Regions from separate parts of the Nocardioides dubius genome, predicted to be linked through region 2. Evidence: predicted binding sites of a transcription regulator. Region 2 holds the regulator's gene; the other holds the start of a gene.

Region 1 (15,143 bases), on a different contig from region 2:
GGCACGGGCCTGCACGGAGACGTCGAGGAACTGGCCGGCGACGACCTCGCTGCGGCACAGGTCGAAGAGGTCGAGCGCGGGACCGACCCGCTCCCAGCCGAGGCCGCAGCGCCGCAGCAACTCGTCGGCCCAGGTGAGCAGCAGGTCGCCGAGCAGGATCGCCGCGGCGGCGCCGTACTGGACCGGGTCGCCGGTCCAGCCGCGCTGCTGGTGGCTGGCCTCGAAGGCGCGGTGGGTGGCCGGGCGTCCGCGGCGGGTGTCCGAGGCGTCCATCAGGTCGTCGTGGACCAGCGCGCTTGCCTGCAGGAACTCGAAGGCGGCGCAGGCACGCAGCAGGGCCGCGCGGTCGCCGTCGCTCGGCTCGGTGATCGCCGCGTAGCCCCACCAGCAGAAGGCCGCACGCAGTCGCTTGCCCCCGCGCAGGGCGGTCCGGGCCTCCGCGATCAGGGCGGCGGCGTCGTCCCCGAGTGGAGCCAGGCGCTCGGCCTGGGCGTCGATGAACTCGTCGATCACGACCTGCAGGTCGGCACGGAACGTGGCGTCGTCAAAGGCTGGCGCGGTCACAGGGTGAGCGTAGCCAGCCCGGTTCGGGCGCGGGTCGGCGGGACACCCAGTGGAACGAGGCCCGGGCCACGGCCTCGACCACCTACACTCGGGCCATGACTGCACAGCCCCGCCGCATCGGCGAGCTCATCCGCCAGGGTGAGCGCTCCTTCTCCTTCGAGTTCTTCCCGCCCAAGGACGAGGCCGGCGAGGAGCAGCTCTGGAAGGCGATCCGCGAGCTGGAGCCGTACCGGCCGACCTTCGTCTCGGTGACCTACGGCGCCGGCGGCTCGACCCGCGACACCACGGTGGCGATCACGGAGCGGATCGCGCGGGAGACCAGCCTGGTCCCGATGGCCCACCTCACCTGCGTGGGCCACACCGAGCAGGAGCTGCGCACGATCCTGGACACCTACCGCGACGCCGGGGTGCACAACGTGCTGGCGCTGCGCGGCGATGCCGCCGAGGGGCCGCGGGCCGAGTGGACGGCGACCGAGGGTGGGTTCAACCACGCGGTGCAGCTCGTCGAGCTGGCCCGCGACCATGCCGACCTGGAGGTCGGCGTGGCGGCGTTCCCGGAGGGTCACCCCTCCGCGGAGTCGCTGGACGCCGACGCCGACGTGCTGGTGGCGAAGGCGAAGGCGGGCGCGCAGTTCGCCGTCACCCAGATGTTCTTCCACGCTGCCGACTACTTCGCGCTGGTTGAGCGGGTCCGGGCGCGCGGGGTCGACATCCCGATCCTGCCGGGCATCATGCCGATCCTGAACCTCAGCGCGATCCGTCGCCAGGGCGAGCTGATCGGCACCAGCGTCCCGCAGGAGATCGTCGACCGGATCTCGGCCTTCGACGGCGACCCGGCGGCGGTGCGTGCCGAGGGCATCAAGATCGCGGCCGAGCTCTGTGACGAGCTCCTCGCCGGGGGAGCACCTGGCCTGCACTTCTACACGCTGAACCGCTCCAAGGCGACGCTGGAGATCTTCGCGGCACTGCAGATCACCGCGTAGCCGGACGTCGCGACCGAGGCCGGGGCAGCGGGGCTCAGGCCTCCGTCTCGGCCTCGTCGATCTCCTGGGCGACCAGCGCTGCGGAGAGCCCGACCCAGGGGAGCCCCGCTCCGGGGACCGCGTGGGCTCCTGCGGCGTAGACGCCGGGCACTGGCGTGCGGGTGCTGATCTTGTTCCTGAGGGTCCCGCGCCCTTGCCAGAGCACGCCCATCGGAGAGCTCTGCCAGTGCTCGACCTGGGCACGCGGGGAGCGGTCGACCCGGACCTCGACATGGGGCCGGACGTTGATCCCGCGGCGCGCCAGGGCGAGCACGATGTCCTCGGCGAGCAGGCCGCGGCCGAGGACGGTCCAGGCCTGGGCGCCGTCGGGCGCGCGGCCGTTGGTGCGCACCACCAGCATCGGATCGCCGTGCAGCACGACCTCGTGCGGGAGCTCGGGCAGGTCGTCGCCGGTGAGGCCGAGGTGGCAGGCGACCGGGGGAAGGGCGGGCAAGGTGCGCTTGACGTGCTCGGCGAGGGCGGGGATCGCTCGCGGATCGATCGCGCAGACGACATGGTCGGCGTCGATCTCTCCGGCATCGGTGGTGACGGCGACCGCTCGTCCCTCGCGCAGGACGAGATCGCGCACCGCGACACCGGTCTGCACCTCCACCTTCCGGGTGGCGAGCCGGGAGACGAGGGCACCGCTGAGCTGGCTCATCCCGCCGGGCACGGTCCAGGTCCCGAAGTTCTGCTCGAGGTAGCTGAGCATCCCGACCCACCCGGGCACGTCGCGCGGGTCGTGGCCCTCGAAGACGGCGTTGTGCTGAGCAAGGGCGCGGAGCCGGTCGTCCTTGAACGCCTTCTTGGTGCGCTTGGCCAGTGAGGTGCGGGTGAAGAGCAGGTTGTGCACGGCCTTGTCGGTGACGTCGGGACGCCAGGGCCGCTCGAAGTAGGTGCGGCGCAGCAGGTCCCATTCGTCGGCGAAGCTCGCGACGTAGGTGGCCCACTGGTCGCCGAGGCCGGCTCCGAGGGCGTCGACGGCGTCGATCTGGACGCCACGGGAGCCGCCGGGCAGGCTGACCGAGCTGCCGTCGGTGAACCGGTGCTCGCGGATCAGCGGCTCCGAGACGAGGTCGAGCTCGCGCTCCAAGGGACGCCCGGACTTGCGGAACAGGTCCCGGATGACGGCAGGGAGCAGCGTCGTGGTCGGGCCGGTCTCCCAGGCGAAGCCCTCGGACTCGATCTGCTGGACCGCGCCTCCGAGCTCGGGCAGCCGCTCCACCAAGGTGACGTCGTGTCCTCGCTTCGCCAGACGTGCCGCGCTGGCCATGCCCGCGAAGCCGCCACCGATCACCACCACTCGTGCCATGGGCAGAACCCTAGAGGCCGACAGGGGTGGTGCGGGTGGGGGATAGCTGAACCCGTGGGCTCACACCTCGTGTGCTCACCTGCGGCGGGTGAAGCGGATGCCTCCGTGGGGGAGGTATTCGACGGTGTAGGTGGGGTCGTGGATGTAGTGGTGGTGCTTGCTGCAGAGGAGGCTGCCGTCGGCGAGGTCGGTTCTTCCGCCGAGGTGCCAGGGGTTGTTGTGGTGTGCTTCGCACCAGGTGGCGGGTATTCGGCAGTTCTCGGCGAGGCAGTAGGGATGGATGAGGGCGAGTGCCCTGTGTTGGGGTGCGCTGTAGAAGCGCTTTGTTCTACCGAGATCGAGGGGTTGGCTCTGGCCGCCCAGTACGGCGGGGATGATGCCGGCGTTGCAGGCGAGGCGTCTTGCTTCGCCGGCGGAGATCCGGTCATGCCACCCGTCGCGTTGGGTGGTCAGGGTGGCGGTGCCGATCTCGTTGCGCAGCGCGTCGAGGCTGATCGTGACCACGACGGTGGTGGCGTCTCCGCCGTGCAACGGCAACCGCTTCGGGTCGAGGGTCTCCAGGAGTGTGTTCAATGCGCGGGCGTTGCGTTGGGGGGTGGAGAGCTTCCGGATGGGGTGGGGTTGGCCGCTGCCGCTGCCGCTGCCGCTGCCGCTGCCGCTGCCGCTGTTGGAATCGCTGGTTTCGGTCGCGTCGTCGCTGGCTGGATCGTCGAACTCGCCGTGGTGCGCATCGCGGCCGGGACATTCGAGGTCACCGCACGACTCGGCGTACCCACCTGCCTCGTCGGGTGCGCATCGCAAGGTGCGGGGGTGAGGTGGTCCCTGCGTGGGTTGGTGATCGCGTTCAACGCTGTGGCGAGCCGGTTGGCGCAGCCCTCGGTCAGCAGGCCGCTGATCCGGGTGGTGCCGTCGCCCTGCGGCTTCAACGTCAGTTGCTGGCGTTCGCGGGCTGAGCGCTCCTCGTCGGCCAGACGCTTCCCTTCCACCGCTTCAGCGATATCCGGCGCCACGACGTCGATGATGCGTTTGCCCATCCGGCGGAGGTCGTTGGGCCCGAACTCCTCAGCGTGCTCGACAAGCGTCCGTTCAGCGTCACGAAGCACCGTGGCGTCCAGGTCGTCAGGTAGCGCGTTCAAGGAGCGGGTGATCTCGACCGATTGAGCGAGGTTGACGCGGCCTTCGCGCAGTGCGGCGTGCAGGTGCATCCACCTGCTGTCGAGTTCGCGAGCGGTGCGTAGCTCGCGGGCCATGGTGCCGTGGGCTTGGTGGGTGGCGTGGGCGAGGTAGTCGCCGATGTTCCTTGCGCCGTGGGCATCGGCCACATCGAAGGCACAAGCCAGGAGCCGGTAGTTCAACTCGGTCAGCCGCGCTTGTAGGGCGGGCATCTTCAGCAGTACAGCTTGCTTCTTCGCCGTCGTCAGGTAGATCGGCTCAGCATCGCTACACAAGTCGAGCGCGGCCTCGATCGCCAACGTGGCTTGGCAGATCGCCTGCTGGCTCAGCGCCAGCGCGTCGGCCGCGTCGAACTCGTCGGGCGGGTCGGATGGGGGAGTGATGCGTGGCATGGATGCCTCCGAGTAGGCCGGCCCGGAGCGAGTTCCCGAGCACACGACAGACGCTACGAGTGACCTCCGACACAGCGCGGTTCGTGGATCAGTAGGTTGGCGTCGTGCGCAGAGTTGAGGTCGCGGCCGCCTACGGCGAGCGGGCCGACGAGTATCGCGAGAGGTTCGGCTCGGTTGATCAGATGTCACCTAGGGACCGAGCCACGATCAGCGCTTGGGGGAGGAGCGTGGCGGGCCCCGTCCTCGACGTCGGCTGCGGTCCGGGGCACTGGGGTGACCTCATCGCGGCCGAGAGCGGCAACGACGTCATCGGGCTCGACGCCTCGTGCCGATTCCTCAGCGCCGCGAGGCGCGGCTTTCCGTCACTTCGCCTTGTGGCGGGTGACCTGGAACAGCTTCCGTTCGGCGATGACTCAGTGGGCGGCGTCCTTGCCTGGTTCTCGCTCATCCATGCCGACCCCGAGGCCGTGGCGTCCATCCTCGGCGAGTTCACCCGAGTGCTGAGGCCGACAGGATCCTTGCTGATCGGCTACTTCGAGGGACCTGCCCGCGAGCCGTTCGACCACGCGGTGGCAACCGCCTACTACTGGTCGGCCGACGCGTTGGGGGAGCTGCTGCGCTCCTGCGGGCTGACTGTCCAGCGTGCCTCGGCGCGGCAGGATCCCGGGATCCGGAGGCAAGGGGACCTGACCGCGATCTTCCGCTCCTGACTCCGAGCCCGCTGTCGAAGAGGGGCGACTGTCAGGGGCCCGGCGGGGCGCCAGCCCCCGCGCGGCGCGCCTTGCGGCGGGCCCAACCGCGCCTGATCAACCGGATCGCGAACCACAGGAACCCGAGGCCGACGACCAACAGGGTGGCGGCGATGCCGGCCGCCAGCACCGGATGCTCGATGGCGAACCAGACCACGCCGAGCACCACGATGTCCTCGGCGGTGCTGGCCAGCACGTTGCTGACCGGCTCCGGGGAGGAGTTGATGGCCAGGCGACTGCCCATCTTCACCGCGTGCGAGGCGAGCGCGCTTCCGCCGCCGACCACAGCGGCCACGGCGCCGTTGAGGGAGTCGGCATCGCCGGCGATCAGCACGCCGATGATCGCCCCGGTGGTGGGCCGGATCGCCGTCGAGATGGCATCCCAGGTGGAGTCGATGGCTGGGATCTTGTCGGCCACGAACTCCATCGCGTAGAGCGCCCCGGCGATCGCCAGGACCGCGGGGTTCCCGAGCACGTTCGGGATCTGGTCGTAGCCGCCGATCCGGTCCGCGATGCCGAGCACCAGTACCACCAGGTAGGCGTTGACGCCACTGGCCCAGCCGCTGGAGAAGACCAGCGCGAGCGACTCCACCTCAGCCGCCGGCCTGCTCGACGACGCGGGCCAGCGTCTCGGGGTCGCGGGCGATCACGGCGGTGCCGTCGTCCAGGGTGATGATCGGCCGCTGGATCAGCCTCGGATGGGCGACCAGCGTCTCGATCCAGGCGCCGCGGCTCGCGGCGTCCTTCGCCAGGGCCCGCAGGCCCGCCTCCTTCGCTGCGGCGTCACCGGTGCGAGCGACGTCCCACGGCTCCAGGCCGAGCCGGCCCAACAGCTCCTCGAGCTCGGCGACCGTGGGCGGCTCGTCGAGGTAGCGCCGCTGGGTGTACGTGGTGCCAGCCTCGTCCAAGGTGGCGACGGCGGTGCGGCACTTAGAGCACGCCGGGTTGATCCAGATCTCCATCACGCCACCTCGATCTCGGCTGCGCCGGTCATCGCCACCAGCTCGTCATAGGTCGTCGAGAAGACGGCGGCCGGGTGCCCGGCTGCCGCCCAGATCACGTCGTAGCCGCGCAGGTCGACGTCGATCCAGGTCGGGATCGGTGCCGGGTGCGCCAGCGGCGAGACCCCACCGATCACCTGTCCGGTGTGGGCCCGCACGAAGTCGGGGTTCGCCCGACGCAGGGGACCGGTGTGCTCGGCCACCTTCTCGGTGTCCACCCGGTGCGCGCCGCTGGTGAGCACCAGCGCCGGCGTCTCCTCGACCGCGAACAGCAGGCTGTTGGCGATCGCTCCCACCGGGCAGCCGAGCGCGGCAGCGGCCAGCGCCGCGGTGTGCACGGAGTCGGGCAGCAGCCGGATCTCGCCGGTGCCCCCGGCTGAGTGCAGCGCAGCACGGAATCGGGCCACGGACGGATGCTCGTCAGTCATGGGACGCATCGTAGGCGCGGAGTTGTGTCGGAGGGTGCTGAGAGGTTGTCGGAAGTTTCCGGGTGTCGGCCCTTGAGCCTGTCGGGGGTGGCCGGTAACGTGAGAAGTGTTCGAACAGGTGTTCGAACCGTGAGCGAAGGAGTGCGACATGGCGGTATCCACGGTGGCGGCCACGCCCTACCTGCTTCCGGCGACGACGCACTCCTACTTGCAGCGCTCGGCCGAGTCCCTGCATGAGGCGATGAGTGCCACCGACGCCGCCGGACGCTACGCCTTCGCCCACGTGGCCGCGCTGCGCGCAGCTGCTGCCCTGATCGCGGCCCGTTCGATGCCGTCGGCGGGCGGCAAGCGGCGCCAGCGCAATGCCTGGGTACTGCTCACCGAGGCGGCTCCCGAGCTCGCGGAGTGGAGCAGCTTCTTCGCCTCGGGGGCGGCCAAGCGGGCGGCCGCGGAGGCCGGCTCCACCCGAGCGGTCACGCAGGACGAGGCCGACGCGCTGGTGCGCTCGGCCAATCAGTTCCTCGGTGTCGTCGAGGAGGCCCTGGGCCTGGTCCCGCATGTGCAGATCGAGGCGGAGCGGCTCTGGCGTGCCGAACGCAGTGCCTGATCCGCGCGCGTAGGCTGGCTCCATGGTCGCCAGCAGCGAACGCCGCAGTTCCGTCCGCCACAGCCAACTCTGGGATCGTCTCCAGACGGTGCTCCCCGCCGACGCGAAGGTGTTGGACATCGGCGGCGGCACAGGCGGGCTCGCGGTGCCGATTGCCGAGCAGGGTGCGACGGTCCGGGTGATCGACCCCAGCCCGGATGCCTTGGCGGCACTCGATCGCCGGGCCCGCGAGGCCCAGGTCTCGGAGCGGGTGATCGGTCAGCAGGGGGACGTGTTCAGCCTCGGCTCCATGGTCGAAGCCGGCAGCGTCGACCTGGTCCTGTGCCATGGCGTCCTCGACGTCGTCGGCGAGCCGGCCCGCGGCCTCGCGCAGATCGCGACCGCGCTCAAGCCGGGTGGCCTGGTGAGCCTGGTGCTCGCGCAGCGCCATGCGGCGGTGATCGCGCGAGCGATGGCCGGGCACTTCGCCCAGGCCGCCGGGCTCCTCGACGAGGTGGGCGCACCGGAGGCCGGCGGTCGCGGCGTGCGCTACCGCTACACCGCCGAGGAGGCCGCGGCGCTGCTCGGCGAAGCCGGGTTCGCGGTCGAGGCCGTGCACGGTCTGCGTGTCTTCGCCGACCTCGTGCCGGGGTCGCTGATCGATCTGGAGCCGGGCTCGGCTGCCGCTCTCGCGGACCTCGAGGCGGCGGTCGCGGGCCGGCCCGAGTACCTGCCGCTCGCCTCGCAGGTGCACCTGCTCGCACACAAGCTGTGAGAATTTCTGCTGGTGCGGCTACCACCTTTGCACCGGCCTGCCTAGACTTGACGTTGATGAAGCCCGCGGGTCGGCAGCGGGGCAGTTCACCGGGAGGAACCAGTGCCACTCTCTGAAGAGGAGTTGAGACTGCTCGAGCAGATGGAGCGCGCCCTCTCCGAAGAGGACCCCAAGTTCGCCTCCACGCTGCGCGGCACCTCGCTGCGTCACGCCGCGCGTCGTCGTGCGGTGCTTGCCGGTGTCATCTTCGTGGTCGGCATCGCCGTCCTGATGACCGGCGCGATCACCGAGACCATCGTGGTCGGCGTGGTCGGCTTCATGGTCATGCTCGGCTCGGCGATGGTCGGCCTCACCGCGTTGCGCGGCCAGAGCGCCCCGCCTGCTCAGCACCCGCGCAGCACCCGCCACGAGGGCTTCAGCATCCTCGACGGCGGTCGCTCCTCGCGGGGCCGCAAGCGCAGCGCGCACAACTCCGACCACTCCTTCATGGAGCGGATGGAAGAGCGCTGGCGCCGGCGTCGCGACCAGGGTCTCTGAGCCTCCCCGAAACGCAACCCTCCCGCGACCATCTGCTCAGGTGAGCAGATGGTCGCTCTGCGTTCCGCTCTCCTCGTGCGACGGCATCTGGTCGCTGGTAGGTGCGAGCGCCGTGGGGCGCCGCCACAAGGAGCGGGGCAGCCAGGTGGCGCGGCGCCGGTCGCGCGGCGTCACCCCGGCGGCCAGGGACTCGGCGACCTGCTCGGTCAGGGCCCGCAGACCGGCCACCTCGACGGACTCGGGCCGCGCGGCGTAGCGCGAGCGCTCCACGATGGCGACGATCTCGCTCAGGGCCTCGGCGGCCTCGGGTGCCACCTGCGGTCCGGTGCCGGGGCGCACGGAGGTGTTGCCCGGGGCGCCGAGCCAGGAGCGCAGGTGGGCGCCGGTGACCCGGGGCGAGGTTCCCTCCGGCCAGCTCCGCCCGACGTCGACCACGGTGTCGCGCAGCTCCGCCCACGCGAACTCGGCCTCCGAGCCCTGCGGGGCACGGGCCCAGCGACGCTCTCGGCGCCGACGTCGCAGCGTCCGCGGAGCCAGGGAGCCGAGGATGGCCACCACCAGCAGGACCGGCCAGATCAGCCACCAGGCGAAGCCGCCCTCGTCCTGGGTGGGCGCGGCGGTGTCGGTCGGCGCGGGGTCGCGCGGAGCGGCGGACGGTGCCTGGGTGGGGCCGGTGGGCTCGGCGGTCTCACTCTGGGTGGGATCGGCGCTCGGCGTGTTGACCGGCGGTGCCACCTCGACCTGCGTGTACTCCGGGACCGAGTTCGCCCGGCTCGCCGGGGTGGGCTCGAAGGCGACCCAGCCGGCGCCCTCGAAGTAGAGCTCGGGCCAGGCGTGCAGGTCGTGGCTGGTGAACTCCCAGCGGTTCGTGGCGCGCAGGTCGGCGGTCAGGAAGCCGACCGAGACCCGGGCCGGGATGCCCAGGCTGCGCGCCATGATCGCCATCGCGGAGGCGAACTGCTCGCAGTAGCCGACCCGGCCGTCGGGGGAGAGGAAGTGCTCGAGGGCATCGTTGCCGTTGCCGAAGCTCTGCTCGTCGGGGTGCAGCGAGTAGGTGAAGTTGTCGGGGTCGCGGAACCACTGCTGCAGCGCCACCGCCTTGCGGTAGACGGTGCTCTCGCCCTCGGTGACGGCGGTGGCGAGCTCGGTGACCAGCCGGGGCAGGTCGCCGGGGACGCCGGCATAGCGCTCCACCAGTGACGGCGGCGCAGGACGGGCGGTCTCCAGCTCGTCGGCGGTGATCTCCACGTCGAGCTTCTCCAGCGAGTAGCTCAGGGAGCCGGTGTTGACCTTGTTGTCGGCCGAGTGGATGTCGAGCACGGTGTCGTCGTAGCGCCAGTCCTCGTTGGCGTCGACGCTCTTCGCGCGCAGCGGGGTGGGCAGCCAGAGGGACTCGAAGGCCTGGGTCGCGGTGAGCTCGACCCGGCTGGTGGAGCTCTCCAACGTGGTGTCCAGCCCGGTCGGCGTCGGCAGGTCGCCGATCGCCGCGTTCTCCGATGGCAGATCGCGGTCGCCCGGCGTCCAGGTCGCCCCGGTGTAGCGGGTGAGTGCGGCGATCCGGTAGTAGCTGGGCGCCGAGGTGCCCCGCACCTCCAGCAGCGGCACCTCCGCGCTGCGGACCAGGTCACGGCGCAGGTCGGTGATCGGGTTGGTGATGGTGACCTGGTTGTCGTCGCCACCGGTGCCGCTGAGCAGGTCGACATCGGCGGTCGGGATCGCCAACGGCAGCGCGACCGCGGCGAGCAGTGCAGCGGCGCCCAGGGCGACCGGGTGGCGGCGTGCCGGGTAGAGGCTGGCCGGGGTGGAGTCGACCGCGGTGCCGAGCGCCCGGCCCCATCGGGTGACGCGCAGACCCTCCTGGATCGCCAGCATCAGCAGGAACCCGGCGCCGCCGAGCAGGAAGACGGTGGCCGGCACGGCGCCATCCAGCACGCTGACCGGCACCGTGTAGGCCGCCAGCAGGGGGAGTCCGGCGAGCGGAACCCGGCCGAGGGTGAGGGCGAAGAGGTCGACCAGCAGGTGCAGCAACAGCGCGAACAGCACCAGGGCGACCGCGATCTGCGCCTCGTTGCTGGGCACCGGCGCCGCGAAGTCCGCCATCGCGGTGAGCGCCTCGTCGAGTCTGGTCACCACGGTGCGGATCGAGGACGGCGTGGGCAGCAGCTGCGAACCCCAGCCCACGTTGACGATCGCGAAGATGGTGAGCAGCTGGGTGCCCATCACCAGCGGCAACGGGAACCGGGCGACCCGGGCCAGGGCACCGGCGAGGCCGACGAGGGGCAACCCCACGGCGAGCGGCATCAGGTAGTCGCTCGGCTGGTCGGTGAAGCCGCGCCAGGAGAGGAAGGTCAGCCAGCTGGTCAGTGCGGTGACCACGAGCAGCGGCAGCTGCGCGGTGCGGTTCAGCCCGAGGCTCATCGCAGGCTCCCCTCGGCCGCAGTGGCGGAGCCGGGTGCCTCGGCGCGGCGGCCCAGTTCCTGCCACACCGGGGCCAGCGCGTCGCTGGGGCGCACGTTGATCGCGGCCCAGCCCAGGCTGCTCAGCCAGGCGGCGCGGCCGGCGGGCGGTGAGCTGGGGCGTGCCCATGCGTCGACGTCGAGTGCCAGCGCGAGCGGACGCCGTCCGCTGATCCGCATCCGGCGCAGCGCCGTGTGGTCGTGGTCGTCGAGGTCGCCCAGCAGCGCGATCAGGACGCCGTCGTGACCTGCCTCGGCGATCCAGTCGGTGGCGAGGTGGGCGCGGCGGGTGGTGTCGAGCACCGCGAGCGCCTCCAGGATCGGGCTCACGTCCTGTCCGCGCGAGCGGTCGTGCCAGACCGAGTTGGGGTCCTCGCCGTCCGCGGTCACCAGGCGGACGGTGAACCCGCGCTGGGTGAGGTGGGCCGCGATCGAGGCCGCATGGGAGACCGCCGCCTCCAGGGAGGACGAGGCGCCGGTGCCGCGATGCGCGGTGGCGCGGTTGTCGAGCACCAGGGTCGCTCGGGACTGCCAGGGCTGCTCCTCACGGCGCACCATCAGCTCGCCGGTGCGGGCGCTGCTGCGCCAGTGCACCCGACGCAGGTCGTCGCCGCGCCGGTACTCGCGGACCGTCACGTCCTCGGCGCTGCCGGTGGCGAAGGCGCGCGGCCGGTTGTCGCCGGCACCGGTCCAGGCGCCACCGATCGGGACCGGGGGCAACGGCACCGTGCGCGGGGTGACGACGAGCTGGGTGCTGGCGTGGAACGAGCGGCCGAGCTCGACCAGGCCGAACGGGTCGCTGACCCGCACCAGCAGCGGCCCGATCGTGAAGTTGCCGCGCACGTCGCTGCGCACCTGATAGGTGGTGGAGCGCGGCGATCCCGCCTTGAGCCCGTCGACGACGAACCGCGGCCGGTTGCCCAACGCGTAGGGGAGCTGATCCTCGACCAGCAGCAGGCCGGTCCGGATCCGGGCGTCGTTGTGCAGGGTGAGCTGCACGGTGGCGGGCTGCCCGGCGGCCACCAGGCCGGGGCTCAGCGTCCGGTTCAGCGAGAGCTGGTAGCGGTTGCGACCCACCAGCAGGGCGCAGAGCACCGGCAGCACCAGCAGCAGCACGCCGACCCGGGTCAGCGCCGGCTGCCCGAGCACGATCGCGCAGACGACAGCGGTGATCCCCGCCGCGAGGAAGGATCGGCCGCGGCTGGTGAGTCCGGAGAGTCCTAGGCGCACGCGATGTCTCAGTGGGGAGTGGGGACCGGCACGGAGGCCAGGATGGAGTCCAGGATCTGATGCGCGCTGTGGCCGCTCATGCTGGCCTCGACGCTCGGCATCAGGCGGTGGGTGAGCACCGGGCGTGCCATCAGCTGGACGTCGTCGGGGAGCACGTAGTCGCGGCCGTGGACCGCGGCATGGGCCTTCGCCGCCCGGACCAGCTGCAGCGAGGCGCGCGGTGAGGCGCCCAGCATCAGGGCGGGGGTGGCGCGGGTCGCCTCGGCCAGCGAGACCACGTAGCGCAGCACCGCGTCAGCGGCGTGGACGCCGGAGACGATCTGGATCAGCTTGGCGATCTCTGCCGTGTCGGTCACCGGCTCCAGCTCCTCGAGCGGGTTGGAGCGGGTGTGTGAGGCGAGCATCGCGATCTCTGCCGCGGCCGGTGGGTAGCCCATCGACACCTTGGCCATGAACCGGTCGCGCTGGGCCTCGGGCAGGGCGTAGGTGCCCTCCATCTCGATCGGGTTCTGGGTGGCCACCACCATGAACGGCGACTCCAGCTGCCAGGTCTGGCCGTCGACGGTGACCTGGTGCTCCTCCATGCACTCCAGCAGCGCGGACTGGGTCTTGGGGGAGGCCCGGTTGATCTCGTCGCCGACCACGATGTTGGCGAAGATGCCGCCCGGGCGGAACTCGAACTGCCGGCTCTCCTGGTTGAAGACGCTGACGCCGGTCAGGTCGGAGGGGAGCAGGTCGGGGGTGAACTGGATGCGGCGCACGGTGGCGTCCACGGAGCGCGCCAACGCCTTGCTCAGCATGGTCTTGCCGACGCCGGGGACGTCCTCGATCAGCAGGTGACCCTGCGCCAGCAGCACCGTGACCGCGGTCCGGGCGACGTCCGTCTTGCCCTCGATGACCTGCTCGATGCTCTCCCGGATCCGGGTCGCCACCCGGGCCACCGCGCCGACGTCCCCTGCCTGCACGTTCACGTTGCCTCCGCTCGCCGATCAACCGTTGGCCCCAGTCAACCGCATGCGCGGTCGCGAGGGCAGGGGCGAGGTGCGGATCGACGTGGCGTTGCGCACGCTCCCGGCCGCTCCACTCTGCTCCCCACCCTGCTCCACCCCTTCCTCCACTTTCCTCCACCACCTCGCTCCACGGGCGCTCCGCAGGCGTGGATCAGGCGTGCGAGGGGGCTCTCCGCGCCTGAGATCGCCGATCGGCGGCCTCAGGCCGTGCCTGCTGCGAAGCGCCCGTTTCAGGCGTGAAAGGGGAGCAAAACACGCTGTCGGATGGTTGACGGTGGGGAGAAGTGGAGTAATGTGGGGCGCAGTGGAGGAAAAGTGGGTCGAAGGGGTGAGGCCAGGTGTTCTTCGGCACCTACACCCCCAAGCTCGACGACAAAGGTCGGCTTTTCCTCCCGGCGAAGTTCAGGGACGAGTTGGCGGAGGGTCTAGTGATCACTCGAGGGCAGGAGCGCTGTCTGACGGTGTGGTCGTTGGCGGACTTCGGCCGGCTCACCGAGCGGCTCCGCGAGGCGCCGGTCACCAACAAGGGCGCACGTGACTACGTGCGCATGCTCTTCGCCGCTGCATCACAAGAGGTTCCGGACAAGCAGGGACGGGTCAGCATCGCTCCGGTCCTGCGGGAGTACGCCTCGATCGACCGTGACGTGATGGTCATCGGAGCGATGAACCGGATCGAGATCTGGGATCCGACGGCTTGGCAGAGCTACTCCGCCGAGCAGGAGGAGAAGTTCGCCGAGATCAGCGACGAGGTCTTCCCCGGCTTCTGAGCCGGAACAACACAAGAACTGGATTCACCGCGCGAGGTCTCGAGCCCGCTCTCGAGCCATCTGGGGCACCTTCCCCGGTTCCAGACGGCGACTTCCCCCAAGGGGGCGGGCAGGGACCTGGCGCGGTGACTTCGTTCTCCAGCACCCATTCGCATACCCACGAGTCAGCAGAGGTCCAGGTTGATGAACATCAGCGTGAGCGGGTCACCGCACGGCACGCGCCGCGTCCGCCATCAGGCACGCGACGCGGTCGCGGTGATGGCGTTCTCTGCTGGGGCCTCCTTGGTACTGACCGCAGCACTGATCGTGCTGATGGCGCTGGGCCGGCAGGGCTGACGACGATGGAGCAGCCACGTCACGTCCCGGTCATGCTTGACCGGGTCGTTGCGCTTCTGGAGCCTGCACTGGCGGGCGAGGGCGCCGTCGTCATCGACGCCACGCTCGGTCTCGGTGGCCACAGCGAGGCTCTGTTGACGGCGTTCCCGAACGCCCGCCTGATCGGCATCGACCGGGACCCGCACGCGCTGGAGCTCTCCGGACGCCGGCTGGCGCCGTTCGGCGACCGCGCCACCTTGGTGCACGCGGTCTACGACGAGATCCCCGAGGTGCTCGACGAGCTCGGGGTGGAGAGCGTGCAGGGCGTCTTCTTCGACCTCGGGGTCTCCTCGATGCAGCTCGACGAGGCCTCCCGTGGCTTCGCCTACGCACAGGACGCCCCGCTCGACATGCGGATGGACGACTCGCGCGGGATCACCGCGGCCGAGGTCCTCAACACCTACGAGGTCGCGGACCTGACCCGGATCCTGCGGGTCTACGGCGAGGAGAAGTTCGCTCGCCGGATCGCTGAGCGGGTGGTCGCCGCGCGGGCCGAGGAGCCGTTCACCACCTCGGGGCGCCTGGTCGAGCTGCTCTACGAGGCGATCCCGGCCCCGGCCCGACGGACCGGGGGACACCCGGCCAAGCGCACCTTCCAGGCGTTGCGGATCGAGGTGAACGACGAGCTGCAGGTGCTGTCTCGCGCGTTGCCCGCAGCACTGGACGCCGTCAGCGTGGGTGGGCGCGTCGTCGTGGAGTCCTACCAGTCGCTGGAGGACCGGATGGTGAAGCAGGCCTTCACCGCGGTCACCACCACCGACGTCCC
Region 2 (15,143 bases):
CGACTCCGCCCTGGCGGCGGTGCTCGGCGCCTCGGCCGCCGACGACGTGCTCGCCCTCGACCCGGCTGGCCTCGATGCCGGCGTGAGTCCGGACGGCGCCGCCCTCTCCGGCGGCCAACGGCAGCGACTCGCGCTGGCCCGCGCACTGGCCAGCGCCGCACCCTGGCTGGTCCTGCACGACCCGACCACCGCCGTCGACGCCGTCACCGAGCATCGGATCGCCGCAGGGCTGCGGGATCTGCGCCACCAGCGCGACGGCGCGCACACCACCTGGATCGTCAGCAGCTCCCCCGCCCTGCTGGCGGCCGCCGACCGAGTGCTGCTGATCGGCTCCGGTCGCGTGATCGCCAGCGGCAGCCACCATGAGCTCGTCGACCACCCCGACTACCAGGAGCTGGTGCTGCGATGAGCTCCCGCGACCTCCTCCCGACCGCCTCGGGGCGCGACACCGCGCAGTACGCATGGCGGCTGCTGCGCCAACGCAGGCTCCCGCTGATCGGGGCCTCGGCCTCCTTCGTGGTGGTCGGCCTCTGCGCCCTGGTGCCGCCGTTCATGCTCGGCCGGATCGTGGACGGGATCGACGAGCCGGGCACCTCGCTGACCGCGCCGGTGCTCGCCATCGTGGCCTCGGCCGTGGTCGGCGCGATCTTCACCTACTGCTCCGTCGCCCTGCTCGCCCGCGTCGGCGAGCCGGCCCTGGCCGAGCTGCGCGAGGAGGTGCTCGACAAGTCCCTGCACCTCGACGCCGGCCGGGTCGAGGCGGCCGGCGTCGGCGACGTGCTGGCACGGGTCGGCGACGACGCCCGGACCGTGGCCAGCTCGCTCTCCGAGGCGATCCCGCTGCTGATCAACTCCCTGGTCCTGGTGACCTTCACCGTGGCCGGCCTGCTCGCCCTCGACTGGCGCCTCGGCCTGGCGGGACTGCTGGCCGCGCCGTCCTACCTGGCCGGCCTGCGCTGGTACCTGCCGCGCTCCGGTCCGATGTATCGCGCCGAGCGGATCGCCGTGGGCGAGCGGGCCGAGGCGCTGGTCAGCGGCATCCGGGGCGCCGGCACCCTGCGCGCGCTGGGGCACCAGGAGCCGCAGCTCGCCGCGATCGAGGAGCGCTCGACGGCGGCGATGTCGATCTCGGTGGGCGTCTTCGCGATGCTGACCCGGTTCGGGGCGCGCAGCAACCGCTCGGAGCTGATCGGGCTGCTGGCGGTGCTCGGCGTCGGCTTCTGGCTGGTCCGCGAGGACGCCGTCACGGTGGGCGCGGTGACGACCGCCGCGCTCTTCTTCCACCGGCTCTTCAACCCGATCGGCGCGCTGCTCTACCTCTTCGACGAGCTGCAGTCGACGGGCGCCTCCCTGTCGCGGCTGGTCGGGGTCACCCAGCTTCCGGGCACCACGGCGACGACGGCGGCACCGCCCGCGCCCGGACCGCTGCGCCTCGACGACGTCGCCCACCGCTACGTCGCCGACCGCACCGCGCTGGCACCGGTGAGCCTGGAGATCGCCCCGGGCGAGCGGATCGCGGTGGTCGGCGCGACCGGCGCCGGCAAGTCCACCCTGGGCGCGATCGCCGGCGGCGTGCTCACCCCGAGCAGCGGCGAGGTCACCCTGGCCGGCGAGAGCTACCAGGACCTGCGCGGACCCGCCCTGCGCTCCCGGGTGGCCCTGGTCAGCCAGGACGTCCACGTCTTCTCCGGCACGGTCCGCGACGCGCTCACCCTGGGCGACCCGGGCGCCGACGACGTCCGGCTCACCGAGGCCCTGGCCCGGGTCCGCGCGACCGGCTGGGTCGCGGCCCTACCGGACGGGTTGGACACCGCCGTCGGCGACGGCGCCCACCCCCTCACCCCCGCACAGGCCCAGCAGCTCGCACTCGCCCGGGTCTGGCTGGCCGACCCGTGGTTCGTGGTCCTCGACGAGGCGACCGCCGAGGCCGGCTCCGCAGGTGCCCGCGACCTCGAGCTCGCCTCGCTCGCGATCACCGAGGGCCGCGGCGCCCTGGTGGTGGCGCACCGGCTCACCCAGTCGGCCACCGCCGACCGGGTGCTGGTGATGCAGGGCGGCGAGATCGTCGAGGCGGGCACCCACGAGGAGCTGATCGCCCGCCAGGGTCACTACGCCGAGCTGTGGAGTGCCTGGCGCTCCAGCAGCTCAATGTGACCTCAGCGCTGGGATCAGCCTCGATTTCGAGCGCTGAGGTCACATTGAACTGACGGGGTCCCGGCTCATTTGCCAAAGGTCCTCCCCACACCGCCCATCGTGACTACCCTGAGGGCCGAAGGGCCTCCGGGGGAGGTGGCCCGAAGCACTCTGGGGAGGGGACCCACATGACTTCGCGCCTTGGCGCCGCATTCCGTTCCGGACTGGCGCTGACGGTCGCCGCACTGGGCACGACCGCGTTCAGCACCGCCACCACCAGCGCGCCCGCCGCGGCCGCGGTGACGCCGGTGACCTGCACCGCGACCCTGACCGGCTCGACCGGAGCGATCGGCGCCGACAGCTCGTTCACCGCCTCACTCACCACCGGGGCCGTCTCCCCCAAGGTGCTCAAGACGTTGGTCACGGTCTCGATGACCGCCCAGAACGGCGAGTCGCGGGCGTTCGAGATCAAGCTCTCCCACGAGGGCTCGACGGCGGTACTCAAGAACGACTGGCTGGGCGACTGGTCGGAGACCAACGCCCCCCTGCTCGGGATCACCTTCGACGACGCCGCCAGCACCGGGATCAACGCCCGCTCGGGCCCCGGCAGCTATGTGCCCAAGCAGGGCCTGTCGCGCTTCGAGGGCAAGTCGGCCGACGGCGTCTGGACCCTGGCCACCCCGCGCCAGTTCGGCCGCAGCGAGACCGGCGAGATGCACTCCTGGTCGGCGAAGGTGACCTACGACTGCGACTACGACAAGGACGGCGTCGCCGACAAGAAGGACAACTGTCCGACCGTCGCCAACACCAGCCAGTCCAACGTCGACAAGGACGCCCTCGGCGACGCCTGCGACCCCGACCTCGACGGCGACGGCGTGCCGAACGGACAGGACAACTGCGAGTACCGCGCGAACGCCAACCAGGCCGACCAGGACAAGGACGGCATCGGCGACGCCTGCGACGCCGACCGTGACGGCGACGGCCTGGGCGCCGGCGACAAGTGCCCGACCGTGAAGGCCGGGACGTTCTCCGGCTGCCCGGAGGTCAAGCGCACGCTGAAGGTCTCCTACAGCAAGAGTCGCAAGGCGTTCGTCGGCAAGGTCGCGGCCAGCAGCGCCAGGTCCAGCTGCCAGGCCAAGGTCCCGGTGGCGATCTACAAGGGACGCAAGAAGGTGGCCAAGGTGACCACCAAGAAGAACGGCAGCTTCGTCGCCCCGCGCGGCGCGACCGGCCGGCTCACCGTTCACCTGCCGCCGGTCTACACGCCGAAGGGTGCCGCCAAGCTCGAGTGCGGTGAGCGCTGGTCGCGCACGTTCAACGTGCGCTGATCCGCCACCTGTCGAACGCCCCCGGGGATCCTCCGGGGGCGTTCGAACATTTGTTCTCCCAGATGCTTGCACCGTTCGAACACATGCTCTAAATTCGTACCTGTGTTCGATCGAACAACTGATCGACCAGCTCTGCGAGATCTTTGTGTCGGAGGTGGGCGAGAGAGTCGGTCTGACACGACAACCGACCTACTTCCCCCCGGAGGTCTCCCATGAGCACCATCACCTTCACCGCACCGCGCGTCACCGCTCCCCGTCCCACTCTGCGCCTCACCCGGCGCGGACGGATCGTGGTCTTCGTCGCCGCCTGCCTGATCGTGATGGCAACGGCCCTGATGCTCGGCACGAGCTCGGTGGCCACCGACAGCGCCGGCGGCGATCCCACCCGCACCGAGATGATCCGCGTCGACCACGGCCAGACGCTGTGGGGCATCGCCGCCCAGATCGCCGACGACGGCGAGGTCCGCGAGATGGTGACCACCATCAAGAAGCTCAACGCCCTCGACTCGTCGGTGCTGATGGCCGGCCAGGTGCTGCACATCCCCGCTTCCTGACGGCCCTCGGGGCGACACGCCGAATCGAACATTTGTTTGAGAGCGCCCCTCACCTAGGGCACAGTAGTAAGCCAGTGCCAGGCACTCGGGCACGGACGACCAAGCGGAAGGCAACCAATCACCGATGACTCCACGCCACGACGCCCGCAAGGTCACCGAGTTGCCCGACGGCCCGCCCGACGCGACCGGCCTAACGCCGCGCCAGCAGCGCATCCTGGAGACCATCCGCGCCTCCATCGACAGCCGCGGCTACCCGCCGAGCATGCGTGAGATCGGCGAGACCGTGGGCCTCACCAGCTCCTCATCGGTCGCCCACCAGCTCAAGGTCCTCGAGAACAAGGGCTTCATCAAGCGCGACCCCAAGCGCCCGCGCGCTCTGCAGGTCTTCGAGCCCGGCGCCGCTGCTGCTGCCTCCGCGCTCGGCTCCGCGGAGGAGAGCGTCATCGACGAGACCGGGATCGGCGACGCCGCCCCGGCCGCCACCTACGTCCCCGTCGTCGGACGGATCGCCGCCGGTGGGCCGATCCTTGCCGAGGAGCGCGTCGAGGAGATCTTCCCGCTGCCCAAGACCTTGGTCGGCGACGGAACCCTCTTCCTGCTGGAGGTCTCCGGCGACTCGATGATCGACGCCGCGATCTGCGATGGCGACTACGTCGTGATCCGCCAGCAACCGACCGCGAACAACGGCGAGATCGTGGCTGCACTGATCGACGGCGAGGCCACCGTCAAGACACTGAAGAAGGGCAATGGCGAGGTCTGGCTGATGCCGCACAACGCCGCCTACGACCCGATCGACGGCACCCACGCCAGCATCCTCGGCATCGTCACGGCGGTCCTGCGCCGGCTCTGATCCCCGTCTGCTCACCGCACAGGCTCCACGGAACTCCGTGGAGCCTGTGTCGTTGATCCTGCATGGTGTCCTCCCCCAGCCAGCTCTCACGACGCACCGGCGCGGTCTGCGCCACTGCAGCGCTCGCACTCACGCTGCTCGCCGCGCTCGCCCTCGACGCGCCCGCCACCGGCGCCAAGCCCGAAGCGCTGGAGACGGCAGCCGGGCAACGGGTGAGCGCCGAGCGGCTACAGGCCGCGGCAGAGCTGGTGCGGCGCGACGTCGAAGACATCCGCCGCCTGCTCACCAGCGACCCCACGACCCGGGTGCTCGCCAACGGCCGGATCGCCTACGCCGACTTCGAGCACAGCAGCGCCACGGCACGCGCCGCCGAGCGCGAGGCGGAGCACGCCGCCGAACGCCAAGCCGCAGCCACCCGCACCGGGACCAGCACCTCGACACCACCCGCGGCCGGCCGCATCGCGGCCCGCACCCCGATCGCCCTGAGCTCGCGTCCCTCCTCGCCGCGCACGCTCTACCTGGACTTCGACGGCGAGCGGGTCTGCGACACCGAGTGGAACGACTCAGGGCTGGCTTGCGGCACCTATGCCGGCTACGACACCGACGGCTCGCCGAGCTTCAGCGCCGGTGAGCAGCGGGCGGTCCGCCAGGTATGGGAGCGGGTCGCCGAGGACTACGCGCCCTTCAACATCAACGTCACCACGGTCGTCCCCCGGGCCAGCGACCTGAGCCGGACCAGCACGTCGGACCAGCGCTACGGGGTGCACGCCGTCGTCACCAGCAGTGACGAGGCGCGCAACGCCACCTGCGGCGGACCGGGCTGTGCCGGCGTCGCTCTGCTCGGCGTCTTCCCGCGCACCGACGCCAACCACGCGCGGGTGCTGTGGGCCTTCACCAACGAGGTCGACGACTCACCGCGGCTGCTGGCCGACGTGCTCTCCCACGAGGCGGGGCACACCCTGGGCCTGGAGCACCAGGGCACCGCCGGTGGCCTGCTCGGCATCGGCGCCGAGGAGTACTACGCCGGTCACGGGATCTGGGCACCGATCATGGGCTCGTCCCTGCGCCACCTGACGCAGTGGAGCGCCAGTGAGTATGCCAACCCGAGTCGGGTCCAGGACGACGTCGCGGTGATCGCCCAGCACGGCGCCCCGGCGATCCGCGACGATCATCCTGCCGGCCCGCGCGGCGCCGATCGGGTCAGGCGCGCACGGACCACCGGCGGGGTGATCGGCACCCGCACCGACCGTGACGTCTTCAAGCTGGTCACCACCTGCCGGGCGCCGGTGCGCGCCACCCTCAAGCCTGCGGCCTCCGGTCCCAACCTGGACGCGGCACTGACGCTGCGCAAGGCCGGGCGGAGCGCCCGGGTGACGAGCAACCCGCCGTCTCCGACCAGCGGCACCGCCTCCGGGCTCAGCGCCTCGATCAGCGGCACCCGGGGCAAGGGCACCTGGTACCTGAGCGTGGACGGCGTCGGAGCCGGCGCCCCCGCCACCACCGGGTACAGCGACTACGGCAGCCTCGGGCGGTACACGCTCCGGGTGACCGGGCGGTGCGTCAAGCGCTGAGCCATCGGCGCCACGCCGTGCGGACCGCGCAGCCGGGCGCACGCTCCACACGCCGTCCGGGACTCACTCCTCGACGTAGCGCTGCTGCCTCGGAACCTCGTCCGGCGGGTTGACCAGCTCGTCGCCGTCCTCGAGCTCCTCCTCCTCGGGGTCCGGGTCGGTGGAGTTCAGCGCCACCTGCTCGTTGAGGTAGCGCATGATCACCGCGATGATCGCGGCCACCGGCACCGCAAGGAACGCCCCGATGATGCCGAACAGCGAGCTGCCCAGGGTCACCGAGAGCAGCACCACGGCGGCGTGCAGGTTCATCGAGCGCGACTGCAGCAGCGGCGAGAGGACGTTGCCCTCCAGCTGCTGGACTGCGAGGATCACGCCGAGCACGATCAGCGCCTTGAGCGGGCCGACCGAGACCAGGGCGATCAACACCGCCAGCGCGCCGGCGCTGACCGCACCGACGATCGGGATGAAGCCGGCGAAGAACGTGATCACGGCGAGCGGGAAGGCCAGCGGGACGCCGACCGCGATCAGACCGATGTAGATGAAGACGGCGTCGATGCCCGAGACCAGGGCCTGGGTGCGGATGAACCCACCCAGGGTGCTCCAGATCCGGTTGCCCACCTCGTACAGGTGCGGGCCGGCGGTCGGCCCGGCGTTCTCCTTGACCCACGGCAGGAAGCGGCGGCCGTCCTTCACGAAGAGGAAGGTCAGCACCAGCGCCAGCACGATGTTGATCACGATGTTCGTCGCCATGTTGACGCCGACCAGGACACCGGAGGCGATCGTGCCCGCGCTGTCCTTGATCTTCTCCTCGGCGGAGTTCAGCATCTCGTCGAGCTGGTTGGCCGACACCCCGAGGTCGGAGGTCGCCAGCCAGTCGCTGAGCCGGTTGATGCCTTCGACCGCGTCGTCGGCGAGGTCGGTCGACTGGTCGGCCACCGAGGGCGCCATCAGATAGACCAGCATGCCGATCGCGAAGAACGAGCCGAGCAGCACGGTGGCCGCGGCGAGCCCGGGCGGCAGCCTGAGCTTGCGCTCCAGGAAGTAGGCCGGCGGCTGCAGCACCGTCGTGAAGATCATCGCCAACGCGACCGGGAGCACGATGCTCCAGGTGTAGCGGATCAACAGGCCCATCACGATCAGGCCGAGGACGATCGCGACCAGGCGCAGGCTCCAGCGCGCCAGCCAGGCGGTGCCCCGCCCGATCGTGTCCTCACGCGCCTGCGTGCGCTGTCGATGCTCCTGGCGTGCGCGCTGTCGTGCGCGACGCTGTTCCCCGGGGCTCTCCGCAGCGGAGCCTGGTCCGGCCGCTGCTGAGGCCAACTGATCCTCGTTCACACCGGCATTGTGTCAGCCCGCCCCAGGGCGGCCGCGCCTCCCGCGCCTGGGACCCGCGATCGGCTCAGCCTGCGGCGAGGCGCTTGAGCGCCGCGCGGATCAGCGCCGGGTCGTCGGTGGGCCACATCGGCGGCAGGCTGGAGCGCAGGAAGCTGCCGTAGCGCGCTGTCGCGAGACGCGGGTCCAGAACGGCGACGACGCCCTTGTCACTGGTGGTCCGGATCAACCGGCCGGCGCCTTGGGCCATCAACAGGGCGGCGTGGGTGGCCGAGACCTGCATGAAGCCGTTGCCGCCGGCCTGGTCGGCAGCGCGCTGGCGCGCCGACATCAGCGGGTCGTCCGGGCGCGGGAACGGGATCCGGTCGATCATCACCAGCTGGCAGGTGTCGCCAGGGACGTCGAGACCCTGCCAGAGGCTGAGCGTGCCGAAGAGCACCGTGTGCGGGTCGTCGATGAACTGCTTGGTCAGCTCGGGCAGCTGGGCGTCGCCCTGGGCCAGGGTGGTCAGGTGCGGCAGCCGCTCGCGCACCGCCTCGGCAGCGGCGTCGGCCGCTCGCCGGCTGGAGAAGAGGCCGAGCGCCCGGCCGTCGGCAGCGTCGACCAGCTCCACGATCTCGTCGAGCTGCGCCTTGCCGAGGCCGTCCCGCCCCGGCGTGGGCAGGTGCTTGGCGACGTAGAGGATGCCCTGCTTGGCGTAGTCGAACGGCGAGCCGACGTCGATGCCGCGCCACGGCAGGCGGTCACCGGTGCGGGCCACCGAGGTGTCCTCGGCACGCTCGGCGCCGATCAGGCCCACCGAGCTGGCGACCGCCTCGAAGTTGCCGCCGAGCATCAGGGTGGCCGAGGCGAAGACGACCGTCTTCTCGCTCAGCAGCTTGTTGCGCATCTGGCTCCACACCTGCAGGGGTGCCACGCACAGCTGCGGCCCACCGCGGCTCGGCTCGCGGTCGTTGCGCCAGAGCACATCGGCGTCGGCATTGGCCGCCATCCGCTCGGCGACGTCGAAGACGTCCTGGACCATCGCCTTCGCCTGGTTGCGGGCGGCGTCGACCTCGCCGTCCTTCTCCTTGGGGATCGCGCTCAGCACCTGGCGCGCCGCGTCGCGCACCTGGACCAGCGCGTCGTGCAGCTGCTCGGGCATGACGTCGAGGCGGCCCACGGTGGTGGCCTCGAGGGCCTCGTGCAGGATGCCGGCGGCGTCGTCGAGGGCGTCCGCGTCGGCCGCGTCCACCTGGCGGTTGGCACGCCGGGCGGCGCGCTCGACGTCGCCCACGCTGATCTCGTCGGTGGCCGCCTGGGTGATCCGCGCGGTCACCTCGTGCGCCTCGTCGATCACCACGGCGTCGTACTCGGGGATCATCGGGACGCCCTCGATGGCGTCGATCGCGAGCAGTGAGTGGTTGGTGACCACCAGCTTGGACTTGGCCGCCTTGTCGCGCGCCTGCTCGGCGAAGCACTCCTCGCCGTAGGCGCAGCGGGTGCGACCCAGGCACTCGCGGGCGCTCACCGAGACCTGGCGCCAGACCCGCTCCGTGTGCCGCGGGGCGTTGTCGCGCTCGCCGGTGCCGCCGGACTCGGCCTCCTCCTCCACCCACTCGCGCAGCTTGAGCACCTCGGCGCCCATCGAGCCGGTGGGCACCTCGATCAGTGCGCCCTGGTCGTCGGGGGCGCCCTCGCGGACGCGGTGCAGGCAGGCGTAGTTGGAGCGGCCCTTCAGCACGGCGTAGGAGGTGTCGAGCTGGGTGTGGTGCTTGACGGCGTTGATCAGGCGCGGGATGTCGCGCTCGACCAGCTGGTGCTGCAGCGCCAGGGTGGCGGTCGCGATGACCACGCGCTCGGGGTGGAGCAGGGAGGGCACCAGGTAGCCCAGCGACTTTCCGGTGCCGGTGCCGGCCTGCACCAGCAGGTGCTGCTCGGCGTCGAAGGCGTCCGAGACGGCCTGGGCCATCTCGACCTGGCCGCGCCGCTCCTGGCCCCCAAGCGCAGCCACCGCCTCGGCAAGGAGCGAGGCGGTGGCGCTAGGGGTGTTCACGGGGTCAGGCACCAGAGCACCTTATCCGTGGGGTCCGACGTCGGCTCAGACGACGGCCCCGGAGTCCTCGGGATCGCGGACCTTCTTCTCCTTCTTCTCACGCGAGAAGGGCTGGATCTTCTGCAGCACGCTGGCCAGCGGCGTGGCCACGAAGACCGTCGAGGCGGTACCGATGATCAGGCCGAGCAGCATGGCCAGGGCGAAGTCGGTGAGCGAGTCGCCGGACATGAAGACCAGCGCGGCCAGGATGAACATCGCACCCAGACCGGTGTTGATCGTTCGCGGCATGGTCTCCAGGATCGCGGTGTTCGAGACCTCGTCGAAGGTGCCGGTCTTGGTGCCCTGCCAACGTTCACGGATGCGGTCGAAGACGACCACGGTGTCGTTGACCGAGATGCCGATGATGGTCAGCGCCGCCGCCAGATAGACGCCGTCGATCGGCTTGTCGAGGAAGGCGAAGATGCCGGTCACCAGCAGCACGTCGTGCGCCATCGAGAGCACGGCGGAGAGTGCGAAGGTCCAGTGGAAGCGGATCGCCAGGTAGAGCATCTGGGCGGCGAGCGCGATGAAGAACGCCAGCAGCGCCTTCTCCTTGAGCTCCTGGCCGAGACTCGCCTCGATCCGGTCGTCGGAGATCCGCTCCTCGACGCCGACCTTCTCGTCGAGGGCCTCCTCGATCTGGGCGGCCTCCTCGTCGCTGATCTGGCCGGCACGCACCGAGATCCGCTCCGAGCCGTCGCTGCCCTTGACCTCCTGGACGACCGCCTCGGAGATGCCGAGGTCGGCGACCAGGTCGCGGGCGTCGTCGGCGCTGATCGACTCGGTGGTGCTGTAGACCAAGGTCCGACCACCGGTGAACTCGAGGCCGAGGTTGAGGCCCTTGCCGAAGATGCCGGCCAGCGCCACGACGACCAGGCCGCCCGCGACGGCGAGCCAGATCTTCTTCCTGGCGACCAGCTGCGGGTTCTTGCGCATCAGCCAGGTGCGGGTGCGGCCGACGTTGGCCAGACCGCTGATCGCCGGACGGCGGGCGATCGCCTTGGTGCCGACACCGATCTCGGTGAGCACCCGAGCGATCACCAGTGCGGAGATCATCGAGGCGATCACACCGATGGAGAGGGTGACACCGAAGCCCTTGACCGGGCCGCTGGCGAGCAGGAAGAGCAGCAGCGCGGCCAGCAACGTGGTGACGTTGGAGTCGATGATCGCAGTCCACGCCTTGTTGAAGCCGATCTGCAGGGCGCGGCGCAGGCCGGCCTTCGGATTCTCGGCGTACTCCTCGCGGGCTCTCTCGAAGACCAGCACGTTGGCGTCGATCGCCAGACCGATCGCGAGCACGAATCCGGCGAGGCCCGGCAGGGTCAGCGTGGACCCGATGCCGACCAGCATCGCGTAGGAGAGCAGCGCGTAGGAGGTCAGCGCGATCGCAGCGAGCGCACCCACCAGGCGGTAGATGAAGATGATGAAGAGACCGGTGAGGATCACACCGATGATGGCGGCCTCGGCCGAGGCCTTGATCGCGGCGTCACCGAGGGTGGGGCCGATCACCGAGTCCGACATCGGGACGCCGGCGACGAACTTGCCGTCCTCGTCCAACGAGCCCAGCGCCAGCGGCAGCGCGCCGCCCTCGATCAGGATGGCGAGGTCCTTGGCACTCTGCTCGTCGAAGTTGCCGGTGATGTTGGTGCCGCCGGAGATGCCGACGTTGCACGCGGCGTTGACCTCGGGCGAGGAGATGATCTGGTCGTCGAGCACGATCGCCACCCGGCGGGTGGGGTCGCCGTTGGGCGCACAGGCTGCCTGAGCGGTGATCTTGGTGTAGGCGTCGTCGCCGTCACCGTCGAACTTGATGGAGACTTCCCAGCCGACGCTGTTCTGCGGCATCACCGCGTCCGCGCTCTTGATCTGGCTGCCCTTGACTGCGGTCGGGCCGAGCTCCAGGCGGTTGCCCTGCTCGTCGGCGAGGATCTTGTTGCCCTTGGCCGGCTTCGCGCTCGGGTCGGTGACCCCACCGACGACCGGGTGCATGGTCAGCTGGGCGGTCTTGCCGATGACGGCCTTGGCCTGGGTCGGGTCCTGCACGTCGGGCAGTTCGACGAGGACACGGTCCTCGCCGACCCGCGCGATGGTCGGCTCGCTGACGCCGATCGAGTCGATGCGGCCACGCAGCACCTCGATGGTGCGGTCCACCTCCGACCCCTTGACCTTGTCGTCGGGGTTGTTGGGGTCCTGCGCCTGGTACATCAGCTGGCTGCCGCCCCTGAGGTCGATACCCAGGGTCGGTTCCTTGTCCAGCGAGATCCACAGGCAGCCTCCGAGGAGGCCCAGGACCAGGAGGAGGCGTACGAAAGCACCACGTGACATGAGAAGCATCATCTACCAAGCGACCAAGCGATGTTGCATTTGGGGTGACTCGAAGCGAATCGATTCACCATGCGGCCATCGGAGATCCACCTGGTGGACCCCGTCTCAGACAGCGAAGGCGGCGAGCTCCCCGGCCAGAGCCTCGTCGGCGCGGCCCTTGACCAAGGTGCCGTCTCCGGTGTGCTCGAGCGAGGTGATCTCCCCGCCGCGGTGCAGCTTGTCGAGGAGGTCGCCGCGGGCGTACGGCACCAGCGCATGGAACTCCACGGCGGGGCGCGGCAGCTCGGACTCGACCAGGGCCAGCGCCTCGGCGATCCCCTCACCGGTCTTGGCGCTGACCACCACCGAGTGCGGCTCGCGGGCCCTCAACCGGGCCAGCACCATCGGGTCGGCGGCGTCGGCCTTGTTGATCACGATCAGCTCGGGCACCTGGTGCGCCTCGATGTCGGCGAACACCTCGCGGACCGCCGAGATCTGGCCCTCGGGGTCAGGGTGGGAGCCATCGACCACATGCAGGATGAGATCGGCGTCCGCCACCTCCTCCAGGGTGGAGCGGAACGCCTCGACCAGCTGGTGCGGCAGGTGGCGCACGAAGCCGACGGTGTCGCTCATCGTGTAGACCCGGCCGTCCGCGGTGGTGGTGCGTCGCGTGGTCGGGTCCAGGGTGGCGAAGAGGGCGTCCTCGACGAGCACGCCGGCATCGGTGAGCCGGTTCAGCAGGGACGACTTGCCGGCGTTCGTGTAGCCGGCGATCGCCACCGACGGGATGGCGTTGCGGCGTCGCTCGGTGCGCTTGGTCTCGCGGGTGCCCTTCATCGCCGCGAGGTCGCGGCGCAGCTTGGCGATCTTGGTGTTGATCCGGCGCCGGTCGTTCTCGATCTTGGTCTCACCAGGACCACGCGAACCGATTCCGGCACCGCCGGCGACCCGACCACCGGCCTGGCGTGACAGGTTGCCACCCCAACCACGCAGCCGCTGCTTCATGTACTGCAGCTGGGCAAGCTCGACCTGCGCCTGGCCCTCGCGCGACTTCGCGTGCTGGGCGAAGATGTCGAGGATCAGCGCGGTGCGGTCGACGCACTTGACCTTGAGCTGATCCTCCAGGTTGCGCAGCTGGGACGGCGCGAGGTCGCCGTCGAGGATCACCGTGTCGGCGCCGGTGGCCTGGACGATCTCCCGCACGCCCTCGACCTTGCCGCGGCCGATGTAGGTGGCCGGATCCGGCTTGGTGCGGCGCTGGTAGATCGCCTCCAACACCTCGGAGCCGGCGGTCTCGGCCAGCAGCGCGAGCTCGGCCATCGAGTTCTCGGCGTCCTGGGTGGTGCCGGTGGTCCACACGCCGACCAGCACGACGCGCTCCAGGCGCAGCTGGCGGTACTCGACCTCGGTGATGTCCTCGAGCTCGGTGCGCAGCCCCGCGACGCGGCGCAGCTGGTGCCGCTCGGCGAGGTCCTGGGCGCCGACGGTGAGCTCCTCGGGGTCCGGTCCGTCCGCCGAGACCAGCTCATCGGCATAGCCGGACTCGAACTCGTCGTCGAGCTCGTCGGATTCCCACTCGGCGCTCTCGTCGAGCTCGTCAGCGAGGGAGAAGTCAGAAGATTGGTTCGTCATATGCCTACCAGCCTAGGTCGCCGCGGCGAGGAGGGCGAACCGGTTTTGCCCGCGAGCCCTGCCCGCCGGTGGGACGTCGTACGGAGAGAGCGCCGGAGCCCTCGCAACGCATGACGTCCGCGGAGAGGCCAGCGGAACGACGAACGGGGCGGACCGACAACTCGGCCCACCCCGTTCCTCACGGCTGCTCAGCTCACTTGGGAGGCATCCGGATGCCGCCGTCGACGCGGACGACCTCGGCGTTCATGTACGAGTTGGTGACCAGCTCGACGACCATCGAGGCCAGCTCGTCGGGCGAGCCGAGGCGGTGCGGGAAGAGCACGCTCTCGCCCAGCTTCGCCTTGAACGCCTCCGCGTCAGGGCCCTCGCCGTAGATCGGGGTGTCGATCAGGCCGGGAGCAACGGTGTTGACCCGGACGCCGACGGCGGCGAGGTCACGTGCGGCCGGCAGGGTCATGCCGACGACGCCACCCTTGGAGGAGGAGTACGAGATCTGGCCGATCTGACCGTCGAAGGCGGCGACCGAGGCCATGTTCACCACGGCACCGCGCTCGCCGGACTCCAGCGGCTCGTTGCGGCTCATCGCGGTGGCCGCGAGGCGCAGCGCGTCGAAGGTGCCGATCAGGTTGATCTCGATGACCTTGCGGTACGCGTCGAGGCTGTGGGCCGAGCTGAACTCGCCGTCGCGACCGATGGTGCGCTGGGCCCAGCCGATGCCGGCCGAGTTGACCAGCGCCCGCAGCGGGGCGAGCTCGACAGCCTTCTCGACGGCCGCCTGAATCTGCTCGGTCGAGGTGACGTCGACCTTGACGAAGACGCCGCCGATCTCGGCGGCCAGGGCCTCGCCCTTCTCGGCGTTCAGGTCGGCGACGACGACGCGGGCGCCCTTCGCAGCGAGCTGACGGGCAGCGGCGGCACCGATGCCCGAGGCACCGCCCGTGACGATTGCACTTGCTCCAGAGATGTCCATGCCCCGCAGCATAGAGGCGCTGCGGGGCAGCGTCGTCGAGGGATCACCCCTCAAGGCTCGACGGCGCTCAGGTGAGCAGGAACTCCTTGACCCGCTTGGTCACCTCGCTGGAGTCCGCCGACGGCGTGTAGGTGCCGTCGACGATGAAGGCGAACATCGGGCAGTCGTCGCCGGCGGGCGGCAGGACGCCGGCCTCGTGGACGATCTGGCCGGTGGCGGCCTCGCGGAAGACCACGGTGTAGTCGAACGGCGCGTAGGTGTACTTGGTCTTCTTGCCGTCCACCTCGGCCTCGCAGTTCAGCGACTGCACCCGGGTGCTGGGCACGCCGTCGACACAGGCGACCAGGGTGATCTCGGCGAACTCCTTGTACTCGACCTCCCAGGTCTCGTCGTAG

What was found. The regulator LexA, encoded in region 2, represses DNA repair genes until DNA is damaged. The targets are predictions, from matches to a motif close to TCGAACANNTGTTCGA.
Region 1: a site for LexA is predicted at 6,752-6,767, ahead of ABD151_RS05180 (SAV_6107 family HEPN domain-containing protein). Genes of this name have one in related genera too.

Annotation. Positions count from the first base shown of each region.
Region 1 covers NZ_BAAALG010000003.1:192,592-207,734, forward strand. The annotation lists gene ABD151_RS05135 (polyprenyl synthetase family protein) at 1-564, opposite strand, end outside; gene metF (methylenetetrahydrofolate reductase [NAD(P)H]) at 660-1,547, shown strand; gene ABD151_RS05145 (phytoene desaturase family protein) at 1,582-2,898, opposite strand; gene ABD151_RS05150 (HNH endonuclease signature motif containing protein) at 2,974-3,471, opposite strand; gene ABD151_RS05155 (DUF222 domain-containing protein) at 3,468-4,463, opposite strand; gene ABD151_RS05160 (class I SAM-dependent methyltransferase) at 4,691-5,173, shown strand; gene ABD151_RS05165 (DUF4126 domain-containing protein) at 5,205-5,804, opposite strand; gene ABD151_RS05170 (ArsC/Spx/MgsR family protein) at 5,806-6,174, opposite strand; gene ABD151_RS05175 (YbaK/EbsC family protein) at 6,174-6,641, opposite strand; gene ABD151_RS05180 (SAV_6107 family HEPN domain-containing protein) at 6,790-7,248, shown strand; gene ABD151_RS05185 (class I SAM-dependent methyltransferase) at 7,271-8,002, shown strand; gene ABD151_RS05190 (DUF3040 domain-containing protein) at 8,105-8,539, shown strand; gene ABD151_RS05195 (transglutaminaseTgpA domain-containing protein) at 8,576-10,957, opposite strand; gene ABD151_RS05200 (DUF58 domain-containing protein) at 10,954-12,225, opposite strand; gene ABD151_RS05205 (AAA family ATPase) at 12,234-13,196, opposite strand; gene mraZ (division/cell wall cluster transcriptional repressor MraZ) at 13,574-14,002, shown strand; gene ABD151_RS05215 (hypothetical protein) at 14,186-14,338, shown strand; gene rsmH (16S rRNA (cytosine(1402)-N(4))-methyltransferase RsmH) at 14,344-15,143, shown strand, end outside.
Region 2 covers NZ_BAAALG010000007.1:77,640-92,782, forward strand. The annotation lists gene ABD151_RS09130 (ABC transporter transmembrane domain-containing protein) at 1-409, shown strand, start outside; gene ABD151_RS09135 (ABC transporter ATP-binding protein) at 406-2,154, shown strand; gene ABD151_RS09140 (thrombospondin type 3 repeat-containing protein) at 2,322-3,461, shown strand; gene ABD151_RS09145 (LysM peptidoglycan-binding domain-containing protein) at 3,674-4,015, shown strand; gene lexA (transcriptional repressor LexA) at 4,140-4,865, shown strand; gene ABD151_RS09155 (zinc metalloprotease) at 4,928-6,436, shown strand; gene ABD151_RS09160 (AI-2E family transporter) at 6,500-7,771, opposite strand; gene ABD151_RS09165 (ATP-dependent DNA helicase) at 7,836-9,818, opposite strand; gene secD (protein translocase subunit SecD) at 9,849-12,167, opposite strand; gene hflX (GTPase HflX) at 12,273-13,778, opposite strand; gene ABD151_RS09180 (SDR family NAD(P)-dependent oxidoreductase) at 13,972-14,748, opposite strand; gene ABD151_RS09185 (hypothetical protein) at 14,816-15,143, opposite strand, start outside.